DNA from 2 places in the Xanthobacter sp. genome. Region 1 is predicted to be linked to the other one. Evidence: riboswitches for the same ligand, from Rfam matches in the RefSeq annotation. Region 1 holds a riboswitch; the other holds the start of a gene.
The links. A riboswitch is a leader RNA that binds a small molecule or an ion and turns the genes downstream of it on or off. The one in region 1 is predicted to bind thiamine pyrophosphate.

Region 1 (7,616 bases):
CACGTGCCCTCCATGCCGGACTACGGCCGCCTCTCCCGCCGTTCGCTGGACGAGATGATGGCCGGCGCCCGCGTGGACGTCGCCCCCTACAAGCGCGACGCCATGGACTTCGTGCTGTGGAAGCCCAGCGCCGCGGGCGTGCCCGGCTGGCCCTCGCCCTGCGGCATCACCACCCCCGGCCGCCCCGGCTGGCACATCGAGTGCTCGGCCATGAGCTGGAAGCACCTGGGCGAGACCTTCGACATCCATGGCGGCGGCATCGACCTCGTCTTCCCGCACCACGAGAACGAGATCGCGCAGTCGCGCTGCGCCTTCCATTCCGGCGTCATGGCGCAGATGTGGATGCACAACGGCTTCCTGATGCTGGAAGGCGAGAAGATGTCGAAGTCCCTCGGCAACTTCGTCACCATCCGCGAGCTGCTGGACGAGTGGCCGGGCGAGGTGCTGCGCCTCGCCATGCTCTCCACCCATTACCGCCAGCCCATCAACTGGACCCGCCAGGGCCTCGGCTTCGCCGCCAAGACGCTGGACAAATGGTATCGCGTGATCGGCGACGTGGAGGCCGAGACGGGGGAGGCCAACCCGTTCGAGACCGAGATCGCCGATCGCCTGTCCGACGACCTCAACACGCCCTCCGTCATCGCCCATCTGCACCACCTCGCCGAGGTGGCCGAGCACGAGGACACGTCCTCCGCTCTGCGCCGCCGCTTCAAGGGCGCGGCCAACCTGCTCGGCCTGCTCGGGGATACCGAAACCGGGTGGCGCGCGCGGCAGAAGGAGGGCATTGCGCTGGACGAAGGTGTGATTGCCGGCCTCATCGCCGACCGCATCGCCGCCCGCAAGGCGAAGGACTTCAAGCGCGCCGACCAGATCCGCGAGGAGCTGGCGGCCAAGGGCATCGTGCTGATGGACAACAAGGACGGGACCACGAGCTGGGAGGTGTCGCGATGAGCGCCATTTCCCTGCGCCCCTACCTGCCCGCCGATGCGCCGGCGCTGGCCGACCTGTTCCGCGCCGCCATCGCCGAGCTGACCGGCGAGGATTACGACACCGAGCAGCAGGACGCCTGGGCCGCCAGGGCCGACGACGCGGAGGCCTTCGCCGCGCGTCTCGCCGCGAGCCTGACGCTGGTGGCGCTGCGCGGCAAGACGGTGGCCGGCTTCGTCTCGCTGAAGGACAATGCCCACATCGACATGCTCTATGTGGCGCCGGACGCCGCCGGCACCGGCGTCGCCAAGGCCCTGTGCGACGCCGCCGAGACGCTCGCCAAGGCCCGCGGCACCCGCAAGCTCACGGTGGACGCCAGCGACACCGCCCTCGGCTTCTTCCAGAAGCGCGGCTACGAGCCCCAGCGCCGCAACATGGTGCCGCTGGCCGACACCTGGCTCGCCAACACGGCGATGACGAAGACGCTGGGGGAAGGGGCCGGGCAATGACGGGCGCAACTGCCGAGGGGCGTGAACGCCTCTACCTCTTCGACACCACCCTGCGCGACGGGGCGCAGACGAACGGGGTCGATTTCACCGTGGCCGACAAGCTCAGGGTGCTTTCCCTGCTGGACCGGCTGGGCGTGGACTATGTGGAGGCCGGCTATCCCGGCGCCAATCCCACGGACACCCAGCTTTTTGCCGAGAAGCACGAGGCGAAGGCCCGCCTCACCGCCTTCGGCATGACCAAGCGCCCCGGCCGCTCGGCCTCCAACGATCCCGGCGTGGCGGCGCTGCTGGCGGCGCATTCCGATGCCATCTGCTTCGTCGCCAAGTCCTCCGCCTATCAGGTGCGGGTGGCGCTGGAGACCACCAAGGAGGAGAACCTCGCCTCCATCCGCGAGAGCGTGGAGGCGGCCATTGCCGCAGGGCGCGAGGCGCTGGTGGATTGCGAGCATTTCTTCGACGGCTTCAAGGAAGACCGCGACTTCGCCCTCGCCTGCGCCCGCACCGCCTATGAGGCTGGCGCCCGCTGGGTGGTGCTCTGCGACACCAATGGCGGCACCCTGCCCCACGAGGTGGAGGCCATCGTCACCGAGGTGGTGAAGGTGGTGCCGGGCACCAATGTGGGCATCCACGCCCACAACGACACCGAGCAGGCGGTGGCCAATTCGCTGGCCGCCGTCCGCGCCGGCGCGCGGCAGATCCAGGGCACGCTCAACGGCCTTGGCGAGCGCTGCGGCAACGCCAACCTCTGCTCGCTCATCCCCACCCTTCTGCTCAAGAAGGACTATGCGGCGCGCTTCGACATCGGCGTGGGCGAGGAGGCGCTGGGCGAGCTGGTCCACGTCTCCCGCACGCTGGACGAGATGCTGAACCGCGCGCCCGACCGGCACGCGCCTTATGTGGGCGAAAGCGCCTTCGCCACCAAGGCCGGCATCCACGCCTCGGCCATCCTGAAGGATCCCGCCACCTACGAGCACGTCGCCCCGGAAAAGGTGGGCAACCGCCGCCGGGTGATGGTCTCCGACCAGGCCGGCCGCTCCAACGTGCTCTCCGAGCTGGAGCGCCTCGGCGTGCCGGTGGACAAGAAGGACCCGCGCATTTCCCGCCTTCTGGAAGAGGTGAAGGAGCGCGAGGCGCTGGGCTATTCCTACGAGGCGGCGGACGCGTCCTTCGCCCTGCTGGCGCGGCGGATGCTGGGCTCGGTGCCGGACTATTTCGCGGTGGAGCGCTTCAAGGTGAATGTGGAGCGGCGCTACAACGCGCAGGGCGAGCTTGTCACCGTGGCGGAAGCCATCGTGAAGGTGAAGGTGGACGACGAGACCATGATCTCCGCCGCCGAGGGCAACGGCCCGGTGAACGCGCTGGACGTGGCCCTGCGCAAGGATCTCGGCAAGTACCAGCCCTTCATCTCCGGGCTGCATCTCACCGACTATCGCGTGCGCGTGCTCAACGGCGGCACGGAGGCGGTGACGCGGGTGCTGATCGAGAGCGCGGACGAGACCGGCGACCGCTGGACCACGGTGGGCGTCTCCCCCAACATCATCGACGCCTCCTTCGAGGCGCTCTTGGATTCCATCACCTGGAAGCTGCTGAAGGAAGGCGCGCCGGCCTGACGGGCTCGCGAGCCGGAATGTGAAAAAGGCCGGGCTGCGAAGGCCCGGCCTTTTCTTTTCAGTCCTGCGCTGGCGCCGTCAGCGCCCTGCCCTCACTCCGCCGCGGCGGGCGGAGGGGGCGCGACTTCCGGGGCGGGCGTGTAGATCAGGCCGCCGCCGTCGCGGAACTTCTGGGCCATCTCGGCCATGCCCGAGGAGGCGAGGTTGTCGGCCTGGGCGCGGGCGATGTCGCCGGCTTCCAGCTTCAGCTCCTGCGAGATCTTCATGGAGCAGAACTTCGGCCCGCACATGGAGCAGAAGTGCGCCACCTTGGCGCCCTCGGCAGGGAGCGTCTCGTCATGGAAGCGCTCGGCCGTCTCCGGGTCGAGCGACAGCGCGAACTGGTCGCGCCAGCGGAAGGAGAAGCGGGCCCGGGAGAGCGCATCGTCGCGGATGCGCGCGGCCGGGTGGCCCTTGGCGAGGTCGGCGGCGTGGGCGGCGATCTTGTAGGAGATGACGCCGGTCTTCACGTCGTCGCGGTCGGGCAGGCCGAGATGCTCCTTCGGCGTGACGTAGCAGAGCATCGCCGTGCCGAACCAGCCGATCATCGCCGCGCCGATGGCGGAGGAGATGTGGTCGTAGCCGGGGGAGATGTCCGTCACCAGCGGGCCGAGGGTATAGAACGGCGCTTCGTGGCAGACCTTGAGCTGCTTCTCCACATTCTCGCGGATGAGGTGGAGCGGCACGTGGCCGGGGCCCTCGATCATCACCTGGCAATCGTACTTCCAGGCGATCTCGGTAAGCTGGCCGAGCGTCTCCAGCTCGGCGAACTGCGCGGCGTCGTTGGCATCGGCGATGGAGCCGGGGCGCAGGCCGTCGCCCAGCGAGAAGGCTACGTCATACTGGGCGAGGATCTCGCACAGCTCTTCGAAGTGCTCGTAGAGGAAGCTCTCCTTGTGGTGCGCGAGGCACCACTTGGCCATGATGGAGCCGCCGCGCGAGACGATGCCGGTGACGCGGTTGGCGGTGAGCGGCACGAAGGGCAGACGCACGCCGGCGTGCACCGTCATGTAGTCCACGCCCTGCTCGGCCTGCTCGATCACCGTGTCGCGGAAGATCTCCCAGGTCAGGTCCTCTGCGACGCCGTTGACCTTCTCCAGCGCCTGATAGAGCGGCACGGTGCCGATGGGCACCGGCGAGTTGCGCATGATCCATTCGCGGATGGTGTGGATGTTCTTGCCCGTGCTGAGGTCCATCACCGTGTCGGCGCCCCAGCGGGTGGCCCACACCAGCTTGTCCACCTCTTCCGCCACGCCCGAGGTCACGGCCGAGTTGCCGAGGTTGGCGTTGATCTTCACGAGGAAGTTCCGGCCGCTGGCCATCGGCGCGGTTTCGGGGTGGTTGATGTTGTTGGGGATGATGGCGCGGCCGCGCGCCACTTCCTGCCGCACGAATTCCGGCGTGATCTCGGCGGGGATCGCCGCGCCGAGGCCCATGGCCTGATGGTGCGGATGGGCGCCGCCGTTCACCTTGGCGAGGTTCTCGCGGGCGGCGACATATTCCATCTCGGGCGTGATGATGCCGGCGCGGGCATAGGCCATCTGGGTCGGGCGCTTGCCCGCCTTGGCGCGCAGCGGCCTGCGGCCGGAGAGATCGAACTGCGGCAGGGTGGAGGACTGGCCCTCCTTCAGGCCGTTGTCCTCGGGGCGGACGGCGCGGGCCTCCACCTCTTCCACGTCGCCGCGCTCGCGAATCCACTGGGCGCGCAGCTGCGGCAGGCCCTTGGTGAGGTCGATGACGGCATCGAGGTCGGTATAGGGGCCGGAGGTGTCGTACACCTTCACCGGCGGCTCGGACGGATCGGTCAGCGCGATCTCGCGCATGGCGACGCGCACGTCCGGCCGGGTGGCGGAAACGAACACCTTGCGCGAATGGGGCAGCGGCCCGGTGGTGACTTTCAGGGAGGACGTCGAGGCTTCGTCCAGCATTGCGGATCTCCGTTCAGCTTGCGCTTTCAACGAGAACCGGGGTGTTGAGCTAGGAGACGGGTGCGGAGCGACGCTGAGCGCCGGGAAGCACAAGTTCCGATCCCTTCGCCGGTATGACCCGGATCAGGTTCGAAGGGTCATCGCGGCGCCGCGGAGCATAACCCCCGCGAACTTGCGATATCTCAGCCCCTTCCGGGACCCCCCTTGGAACAATGACACTGTGATGTATACGAAAGCCCAATGTCAACGCTGCACTGCAGCACGCGCATAGGTCAAGTCACCCAATTGGGAATGCCGGCGGTATTGGAACGCGCCGCGAAGCCGACTAGACCAGCCCTCCCACATCGCAAGGAGCATGGGCATATGGGCATGGCTGAAGACGGCACGATCCGCCACGACTGGACCGTTGACGAGATCGCGGCCCTCATGGACCTGCCCTTGCTGGAGCTGGTCGGCCGGGCCAATGCCGTCCACCGCGCCAATCACGATCCCAACGAAGTGCAGCGGGCGAGCCTGCTCTCCATCAAGACCGGCGGCTGCCCGGAGGATTGCGCCTATTGCTCCCAGTCCGCACGCCATGCGGAAGTGGACCTGACGCGGGAGAAGTTCCTCGATCCCGCCTCCGTCATCGCCCTCGCCGGGCAGGCGCAGGCCAACGGCGCCGAGCGCTTCTGCATGGGCGCGGCGTGGCGGCGGGTGAAGGAAGGGCGCGAGTTCGACGCCGTGCTGGAGATGGTGCGCGGCGTGCGCGGGCTCGGCATGGAAGCCTGCGTGACGCTCGGCATGCTGGAGCCGCATCAGGCCCAGCGCCTCGCCGAGGCCGGGCTCACCGCCTACAACCACAATCTCGATACGGGGCCGGATTTCTACGGCGAGATCGTCACCACCCGCACCTATGCGGACCGCATCGACACCCTCACCTGCGTGCGCGCGGCGGGCATCGAATTGTGCTCCGGCGGCATCATCGGCATGGGCGAGACCATGCGCGACCGCGCGGCCATGCTGCAGGTGCTGGCGGGGTTCGATCCGCATCCCGAAAGCGTGCCGGTGAATGCGCTGGTGGCGGTGGAAGGCACGCCGCTGGCCGATCGCCCGCCGGTGGACCCGCTGGAGATCGTGCGCATGGTCGCCACCGCCCGCCTCGTCATGCCCGCCTCGCGGGTGCGCCTCTCGGCCGGACGCGCTGCCCTCAGCCGCGAGGCGCAGATCCTGTGCTTCCTCGCGGGGGCGAATTCGGTGTTCTACGGGGACACGCTGCTCACCACCCCCAATGCCGGCCTCGGCGCGGATGCCGCGCTGTTCGAGGCCATCGGCGGCGCCTGATGGGCGGGGGTAGGCGGAGATCAGGAGACCCTCGCACCCCGGACGCATGCAGCGATCAGCGGAATGCGAGCCGGGGTCCAGCGCAAGAAACCGCCGCAGGCGCTTCAATTCAACGGCTCAGGAGAATCGCCGGCTGCGCCGGACTCTCCCCTGGTCCCCGGCTCAGCGCTCCGTCTGCGCCGTCGCTTGGCCGGGGAGCGAGGCAGCCATGGACCGCCTCGCCACGTTTCACGCCGCGAGGTGAGCGTGGTGCAGGCGCACCCGGTCGTGGTTGCGCGACTGGGCGCGGTCTTCCTTGTTCGGGCGCTGCTGGGCCTTGACCTGGCGCAGCACCTCGTCGAGCCGGGTGAGGGCATCGCTGGCGGCGTGCTCCTCGCGGCTCGATCCCGCCTCCCAGGCGGCCTCGTTGCGGAAGTCCTCGGCCTGCGCTTCCTGCGCCAGATAGGCGCGAACCTCGAGCAGCGCTGCCGTGAGGTTGGTTTGGGAGCTCATGTGTCTTGCCCTTGATCGTCACGAGTCTTGGTGCGTGCTCTTGCTGGTCTAATACGGCCGGGTCGTGGCGAAAAAGGGGGTCTCCAAGGGTCATACGCTGCGGAAATCCCTCACTTTTTCGCCATCTGCCCCCGCCGTGCCACACCTGTCCCAGCGTCAGCCTTGCCATAAGAAGCCGGCAACCATGTTCCCGCCGGCATGTGGATGGCGGCCGGCGGGTGCTGGCCGCATCCGGACGGGCGGGCTAAAGTCGGACGGCGAAAGCCTTATGGCGCTTGATCTTGGCCGGACATACCTAATGGAAGCTTACCACCAGCTCCTGCGCCGCATTCTCGATGAGGGCGTGCGCAAGGACGACCGGACCGGCACCGGCACCCTCTCGGTGTTCGGGCACCAGATGCGATTCGATCTGGCGCGCGGCTTCCCCCTCGTGACCACCAAGAAGCTGCACCTGAAATCCATCATCCACGAGCTATTGTGGTTTCTCGCCGGCGACACCAACATCCGCTACCTCAAGGAAAACGGCGTCTCCATCTGGGACGAGTGGGCCGACGCCAAGGGCGATCTCGGCCCGGTCTACGGCCACCAGTGGCGCTCCTGGCCGACGCCGGAGGGCGGCGTGATCGACCAGATCGCGCAGGTGGTCTCCGACATCCGCCGCAACCCTGATTCGCGCCGCCTCATCGTCACCGCCTGGAACCCGGCGGACGTGGCGAAGATGGCCCTGCCCCCCTGCCACTGCCTGTTCCAGTTCTACGTGCTGGAGGGCAAGCTCTCCTGCCAGCTCT
Region 2 (7,616 bases), on a different contig from region 1:
TCCTGCGCGAGGCGCCCGGCATCCTCGTCATCGACACCCGTGAGCCGGGCGGCTACGCCACCCCCCACGAGGCGGCCGGCGAGGACGCGACCTACATCTCGCGCCTGCGCGACGACCCGACCGTGGACAACGGCATCGCCTTCTGGTGCGTGTCGGACAATCTGCGCAAGGGCGCCGCGCTGAACGCGGTGCAGATCGCCGAGGTGCTGGTGAACCGCAAGCTCATCACCGCCCGTTCCAAGGCGGCCTGAGCCTTCCGGTAATCCGAGACGTAAAGAACGGCCCGCTTCGGCGGGCCGTTTTCGTTTGCAGGATCAGCGCGGCCGGGAGCGGGTCCGCTGCGCCACCGCGACCACCAGCGCCACGCCCGCGGCGAAGGCCACGGTCTCCGCGTCCGGCACCTCGCCATTGATGGGCCAGGCGAGTCCCACCGTCACGAAGGTCTGAAGAAGCTGCATCTGGCCGACGCGGGCGATGCCGCCCATGGCGAGCCCGGCATTCCAGAAGAAGAAGCCGATGAGCTGGCTGAAGAGGCCGAGATAGACCAGTGCCGCCCAGGAGGCGCCTGCCACAGTGCCCGCCCCACCCCACGGAAAGGTGAGGAGCGCGAGCGGCAGCGTCACCGGCAGGCAGAGGATCAGCATGAACGCGATCACCTCCCAGCCCGACATGGTGCGCGCGAGGCCGCCGGAGACGGCGTAGCCGATGGCGCAGGCGATGACGCCGAGGAACAAGAGGCTGTCGCCCATTCCCAGCGCGCCGCCCGCGCCGTTGCGCAAGGCGAAGGCCACCACAAGCCCGGCCCCCACCGCGCTCGCGGCGAACAGGCCGAGGCCCGGCCGCTCCCCGGCCAGCAGCATGGCCGCGATGGCCGTGCACAGGGGCAGAAGGCCGAGCACGATGCCGCCATGGGCCGCCGGCACCGTCTGGGTGGCGACGCCGATGGCCAGCGGGAACACGAAGATCAGGCAGGCAGAGGACACGGCGAGGCGCCACAGCACCTTGGGCTGGCCGAACGGCCACGGCCGGCGCAGCGCCAGCACCAGCCCGAGCGCCGCAAAGCCCGCCAAGGCGGCGCGGCCGAAGCTGATGAACCAGGGGCTGAAATCGTGCAGCGCGAAGCGGGTGAGCGGCAGCGTCGCGCCGAACATCACGACCGCGACGAAGCCGAGAAGAAGCCCGAGGGCCAAGCGTCGATCCATTGGGCTCCCGAGGGCGCGATTCCAAGGCCGCTTCATTAGGGGCTGCGGGGGCGGAAAGACAGCGAAACCGCGTGATATGCCCATCAGCGGCCGTGATGTCGCGAAAATCACTGGTGAAAGGCCACCCCGGCGCCGCTATGGTGGCGCGCCGCGGACCCCTTGCCCTCGAAACGCGCGGCACCAAAGAGCGAGAACATGATCCAGTCCCAGCGTCCCGGCCACGACGTCGACCCCAAGCTGCTCGAAATCCTGGTCTGCCCCCTCACCAAGGGGCCGCTGGAATATGATCGCGAGCGCCAGGAGTTGATCTCCCGCGCCGCCCGCCTCGCCTATCCCATCCGCGACGGCATCCCGATCATGCTCGCCGACGAGGCGCGCCAGCTGGACGAAAGCGAGCTCAACCGCTGAGGTCCGCCTCGTCCCGGGCGCCCCGCCTCTTGCAGTTCTGCGGCCGGCATGAGTAAATAACAGACACGGCCTGGGGTGCCGCGCATCATGCGCGGCTGAGATCACACCCATCGAACCTGTCTGGATCATGCCAGCGTAGGGAGATGCCGATGAGCGAGAGCTTGTCGCAGTTTACATTCGCACCTTCATCGCAAGCCGGCTCTGCACCGGCGGGAAAGGCGAAACCGCGTGTGGCCCGTCCCCATGTGGCCATCGTGGGCGGCGGCGTCATCGGCCTCGCCCTCGCGTGGCGCCTCGCCGAGGCGGGTTGCCCGGTGGACCTGTTCGACGCCGGTGAGACCGGGCAAGGCGCGAGCCGCGCCGCCGCCGGCATGCTGGCCGCCTGCGCCGAGGCCGAGCCCGGCGAGGAAGGCCTGCTAACGCTCAACCGCGCCAGCCAGACCCTGTGGCCCGCCTTCGCGGCGGAGCTGGAGCATGCCTCCGGACAAGAGGTGGACCTGCGCACCGAGGGCACCATCACCATCGCCCTCACGGCGGACGATCTCGCCAAGCTGCGCCACCTGTTCGCCTTCCAGCAGGGCCTCGGCCTGCCCGTCCAGTGGCTCACCGCCGCCGAGGTGCGTCGGCGCGAGCCCTATCTCGCCCCCCGCCTCGCCGGCGGCGTGCTGAGCCCGGAGGATCATCAGGTCGACAACCGCAAGGTTGCCGCCGCGCTGAAGATCGCCGCGCTGAAGGCCGGCGCGACGCTTCACGAACACACCCCGGTCAGCCGGGTTGAGACCGCCGGCGGCCGGGCCACCGGCGTCGTCACCGGCGAGACCCACCATGCCGCCGACGTGGTGGTGCTGGCCGCCGGCGCCTGGAGCCGGGGTGTGGACATTACCCCGGCGACGCCGTTGCCGGTGCGCCCCATCAAGGGGCAGATGCTTTCGCTGCGCATGGACCCGGCGGCACCCATCCTCTCCCACGTGCTGTGGGCGCCGGGCTCCTATCTCGTGCCGCGGCGCGATGGGCGGCTGATCCTCGGCGCCACCACCGAGGAGAAGGGGTTCGACACCGACCTCACGGCCGGCGGCCAGCTCGCGCTCCTCACCCATGCGTGGCGGGCGCTGCCGACGCTGGAAGAGCTGAGCATCGTCGAGCAATGGGTCGGCTTCCGCCCCGGCAGCCGGGACGATGCGCCCATCCTCGGCCCGAGCCCGGAGGTGGACGGCCTCGTCTACGCCACCGGCCACCACCGCAACGGCATCCTCCTTCTGCCGGTGACGACGCAGGTGATCGCCGACCACATTCTCAGCGGCACCATTGCGGACGTGGCCCGGCCCTTCGGCGCGGAGCGCTTCGGCCCGCCGCGCGCGGCGGCGGAGTGAGCGCCATGCTGGCCCTGAAGGTGAACGGCGCCGAGGAAGCGCATCCCGTCGCCACCGTTGCCGACCTGCTCGTCGCCAAGGGGCTTGAGCCGGAGCGCAAGGGCATCGCGGTGGCGGTGAACGGCGCGGTGGTGCCTCGCCGCACTTGGACCGACGCGCGCCTTTCCGCAGGCGACGCCGTGGAAATCATCGAGGCCAAGCAGGGCGGCTGAGCCCCGGCCGAACAGAACAGAGCGCTCGTGCGCGGGCGCCGGGAAGAAGCACCATGAGCGCGTTCGAAAATCCCAACGCCGATCCCCTCGTCATCGCCGGCCGCACCTTCTCGTCGCGGCTGTTCCTGGGCACGGCGGGCTATCCCAACCAGAAGGTCTTCCTCGATGCGCTGGCCGCCTCGGGCAGCGAGATGGCCACGGCCTCCATCCGCCGCATCAGCCTCGCCGGCTACGAGGAGAGCCTGACGGACCTCCTCACCGGCCGCGTGCACATCCTGCCCAACACCGCCGGCTGCCAGACCGCCAAGGATGCGGTGCTCACCGCCGAACTCGCCCGCGAGGCGCTGGAGACGGACTGGGTGAAGCTGGAGGTCATCGGCGACCGCGAGCTGCTCTATCCCAATGTGGAGGAGCTGCTGAAGGCCACCGAGGAGCTGGTCTCGCGCGGCTTCGTCGTCCTGCCCTATTGCAACGACGATCCCGTCACCTGCCAGAAGCTCGCGGACCTCGGCGCCGCAACCGTCATGCCGCTCGGCTCCATGATCGGCACCGGCCTCGGCATCGCCAATCCGCACATGATCGAGCTGATCTGCTCCCGCTCGCCCGTGCCGGTGGTGCTGGACGCGGGCATCGGCACGGCGTCCGACGCGGCACTTGCCATGGAGCTGGGCTGCTCGGCAGTGCTGCTCAACACCGCGGTCTCCAAGGCGCTCGATCCGGTGCGCATGGCGACCGCCTTCCGCCACGCGGTGGACGCCGGCCGCCTCGCCCGCCTCGCCGGCCGCATCCCGCGCAAGCTGCACGCGGAGGCCTCCAGCCCCGAGTTCGGTCTGGTCGGGAGCTGACCCCTGCCCCATCTGCCGACGCCGCCGCTGCTCCTCATCACCGACCGCACGCTGGCGCGGGGCGATCTGGCGGACGTGGTGGCCGCAGCCTGCGCCGGCGGGTGCAGATGGGTGAGCCTGCGGGAGAAGGACCTGCCGGCCGCAGCGCAGATCGCCCTCTTCGCCCGCCTGCGCGCCGTGACAGCCCCCTTCGATGCCCGCCTGACGCTGCATGGCCCGCCCGCGCTGGCGCAGGCCGCCGCTGCGGACGGCGTGCACCTCTCCGGCGGCGGGGATGCGAAGGCCGCACGGGCGCTCCTTGGGCCGGGGGCCTTGATCGGCCTGTCCACCCACACCCTGGCGGAGGCCACCGCCGCCGATCCGGCCGCGCTCGACTACATCACGGCGAGCCCCGTCTTCCTCACAAGATCCAAGCCGGGATACGGACCGGCGCTGGGGCTTGAAGGGCTCTCGGCCTTCGCCCGCACGAGCGCCGTGCCGGTGGTCGCGCTCGCCGGCATCGACGCAGAGACGGCGCCGGCCTGCCTCACCGCGGGGGCCAAGGGCGTCGCGGTCATGGGGGGAATCATGCGCGCGGACGATCCGCGAGCCGCCTTCGCCGCCCTGGCAGCAGCCGCGTCAGCCGCAATCTGATCCATCCCGGAACAGTATCGGCTTTTGCGAGTATCCCCAGCGCTGGTAAGCTTGGCCGCAGCGGAGGAACCGCCATACAAGGGGCAATTCAATGACCATCAATCGTCGCACGCTGCTTGCGGGCCTTGTCGCCTGCCCGGTCTGCGCCAACGCCGCCCGCGCTTCCGAGGGAGCGCACTGGACCTATGAAGGCCACGGCGGACCGCAGGAATGGGGTTCGCTCGAAAAGGGATTTTCGGCCTGCTCGGTGGGCAGCCAGCAATCGCCGATCAATCTCGAAGGCGCCGTCAAGGCGGAGAGCGCCGGCCCGGTGCTTGCCTGGAAGCCGTTCGCCTACAAGGTCGTGAACAACGGCCATACCATCCAGGCCGACGTGACCGGCGACGGGGGCACCGCCACCATGGGCGGTAAGACCTACGCGCTCAAGCAGTTCCACTTCCACGCGCCGAGCGAGCACGCCATCGACGGCAAGCGCACCGCCATGGAGGCCCATTTCGTCCATGCGGCGCCCGAAGGCGGACTGCTGGTGGCCGGTGTGTTCATGGTGCCCGGCGCGGCCAATGCCGGCTTCTCCTCGATCATGGCTGCCGCGCCGCGCAAGACCGGGGACAAGACGCTGGCTGCGCCGCTCGATCCGGCCGGCTTCCTGCCGTCGGCGCGCGGTACCTATCGCTACGAGGGGTCGCTGACCACGCCGCCCTGCTCGGAAATCGTGGACTGGAACGTGTTTGGGGCGCCCATCGAGGTGGCGCAGGCGGACATCGACGCCTTCCGCGCCATCTTCCCCATGAACGCCCGCCCGCTGCAGGCGGTGAACCGGCGCTTCCTGCTGCGTCTCAACTGAAGCAGGGGCTGGGACAAGGGGCGCCGCCACAGCGGCGCGCCTACGCGCTTTTCACTGGGGGAGGACGCCACGCCCTCCCCAGCCGCATCAGGCGCGGCGTGCCGTCAGCTTCACTTGGCGATGAGCAGCAGAAGCTGCTGGCCGGCGGGGGAATCCAGCTCGGCCTCGGTCAGCTTGCCGTCCTTGTTGGCATCGGCATCGTTGAAGCGCTTGCGCACGATGATGAGCCACTCGTCCAGCTCCAGGGTCTTGTCGCCGTCCTTGTTCACGGCGGCCCAATCCTCGTCGGTCAGCCGGCCCTTGGTCTCGGCGGCCTCGAGGGTCTTGTCCTTGTCCGGATTGATGGCCTTGAACACCTTGGTCCCGAGGTCGATGGCCTCGACGATCTCGACGGTGCTGTCCTTGTCCTTGTTGTACTTGCGAAGGAACTCCTTGCCGGTGAGGGCGAAGGCCGAACCCGTGGCGGCGAGCGAGACCGCGGCGACGACGCCGAGGGAAATTATCCTGCGCTTCATGGCAAACCTCCCATTGACAACCAAGACTTGGATACTTCCGTGCTGATCCCAGCACAAGGATGCCAGTCGGCGTCTGAATGGCGCATGGGTTGAAAAAAAGGCCGGTGCAATGCACCGGCCCTTCGTTTTTTCAGAGAAGTCCGATCGCGTGGAGCGATCAGTCTTCCTTGTCCGCCTCCTCGGCGGTGTCGGCCGTGTCGGCGGCGCGCTGCTTCAGCGCGGCACCCAGGATATCGCCGAGCGAAGCGCCCGAATCCTGCGAGCCGAACTGGGCCACGGCCTCACGCTCTTCCGCGATCTCCATCGCCTTGATGGAGACCTGCACCTTGCGCGCCGTGCGGTCGAACAGGGTGACGCGGGCGTCGAGCTTGTCGCCGACCGAGAAGCGCTCGGGGCGCTGGTCGTTGCGGTCGCGAGCGAGCTCGGAGCGCTTGATGAAGGCGGAGAGGTCGGTGCCGGTGAGCTTCACCTCGATGCCGCCGTCCTTCACGTCGGTGACTTCGCAGGTCACGACAGCACCCTTCTTCACCTCGCCCGCGTCGGCGAAGGGATCGCCGGCCAGCTGCTTGATGCCGAGCGAGATGCGCTCCTTCTCGACGTCCACGTCGAGCACCACGGCCTTCACCATGTCGCCCTTGCGGTATTCGTCGATCACCTGCTCGCCCGGACGGTTCCAGTCGAGGTCGGAGAGGTGGACCATGCCGTCCACATCGCCGTCGAGGCCGAGGAACAGGCCGAACTCGGTCTTGTTCTTGACCTCGCCTTCCACCACGGCGCCGGGCGCATACTTCTCGGCGAAGGCCTCCCAGGGGTTCTGGAGGGTCTGCTTGAGGCCGAGGGAGATGCGGCGCTTGGCCGAATCCACTTCCAGCACCTGAACCTCGACCTCCTGGGAGGTGGAGACGATCTTGCCGGGGTGGACGTTCTTCTTGGTCCACGACATCTCGGAGACGTGGATGAGGCCCTCGATGCCGGGCTCCAGCTCCACGAACGCGCCGTAGTCGGTGATGTTGGTGACGCGACCCTTGAAGCGGGCCTCCACCGGATACTTGGCCTCGATGCCCTCCCAGGGATCTCCCAGAAGCTGCTTCATGCCGAGCGAGATGCGGTGGGTCTCGTGGTTGATCTTGATGATCTTGACCTTCACCGTCTGGCCGATGTTGAGCACCTCGGTCGGGTGGTTCACGCGGCGCCAGGCGATGTCGGTGACGTGCAGCAGGCCGTCGATGCCGCCGAGGTCAACGAACGCACCGTAATCGGTGATGTTCTTGACCACGCCGTCGATGGCCTGACCCTCTTCGAGGTTCTGCACCAGCTCGTGGCGCTGCTCGGCGCGGGTCTCTTCCAGCACGGTACGGCGGGAGACGACGATGTTGCCGCGACGGCGATCCATCTTGAGGATCTGGAAGGGCTGCTGGTTGTGCATCAGCGGGCCGACGTCGCGGATCGGGCGGATGTCCACCTGGGAGCGCGGCAGGAAGGCCACGGCGCCGTCGAGGTCGACGGTGAAGCCGCCCTTCACCTGGTTGAAGATCACGCCGAAGACCTTCTCGTTGGCCGTGAAGGCCTTCTCGAGCTTGACCCAGC

Region 2: another riboswitch for thiamine pyrophosphate. It lies ahead of thiO (glycine oxidase ThiO); the one in region 1 lies ahead of thiC (phosphomethylpyrimidine synthase ThiC).

The regions. Positions count from the first base shown of each region.
Region 1 covers NZ_JAYRPE010000058.1:148,080-155,695, reverse strand. Annotated here, with positions in the region: gene cysS (cysteine--tRNA ligase) at 1-951, shown strand, start outside; gene ACE3QW_RS17155 (GNAT family N-acetyltransferase) at 948-1,436, shown strand; gene cimA (citramalate synthase) at 1,433-3,046, shown strand; gene thiC (phosphomethylpyrimidine synthase ThiC) at 3,139-5,013, opposite strand; TPP riboswitch at 5,096-5,228, opposite strand; gene bioB (biotin synthase BioB) at 5,377-6,336, shown strand; gene ACE3QW_RS17135 (hypothetical protein) at 6,565-6,828, opposite strand; gene ACE3QW_RS17130 (thymidylate synthase) at 7,127-7,616, shown strand, end outside.
Region 2 covers NZ_JAYRPE010000072.1:55,349-62,964, reverse strand. Annotated here, with positions in the region: gene ACE3QW_RS21250 (aspartate-semialdehyde dehydrogenase) at 1-251, shown strand, start outside; gene ACE3QW_RS21245 (DMT family transporter) at 315-1,202, opposite strand; gene ACE3QW_RS21240 (Trm112 family protein) at 1,398-1,610, shown strand; TPP riboswitch at 1,672-1,771, shown strand; gene thiO (glycine oxidase ThiO) at 1,841-2,980, shown strand; gene thiS (sulfur carrier protein ThiS) at 2,986-3,192, shown strand; gene ACE3QW_RS21225 (thiazole synthase) at 3,246-4,037, shown strand; gene ACE3QW_RS21220 (thiamine phosphate synthase) at 4,041-4,670, shown strand; gene ACE3QW_RS21215 (carbonic anhydrase) at 4,762-5,514, shown strand; gene ACE3QW_RS21210 (hypothetical protein) at 5,625-6,029, opposite strand; gene rpsA (30S ribosomal protein S1) at 6,187-7,616, opposite strand, start outside.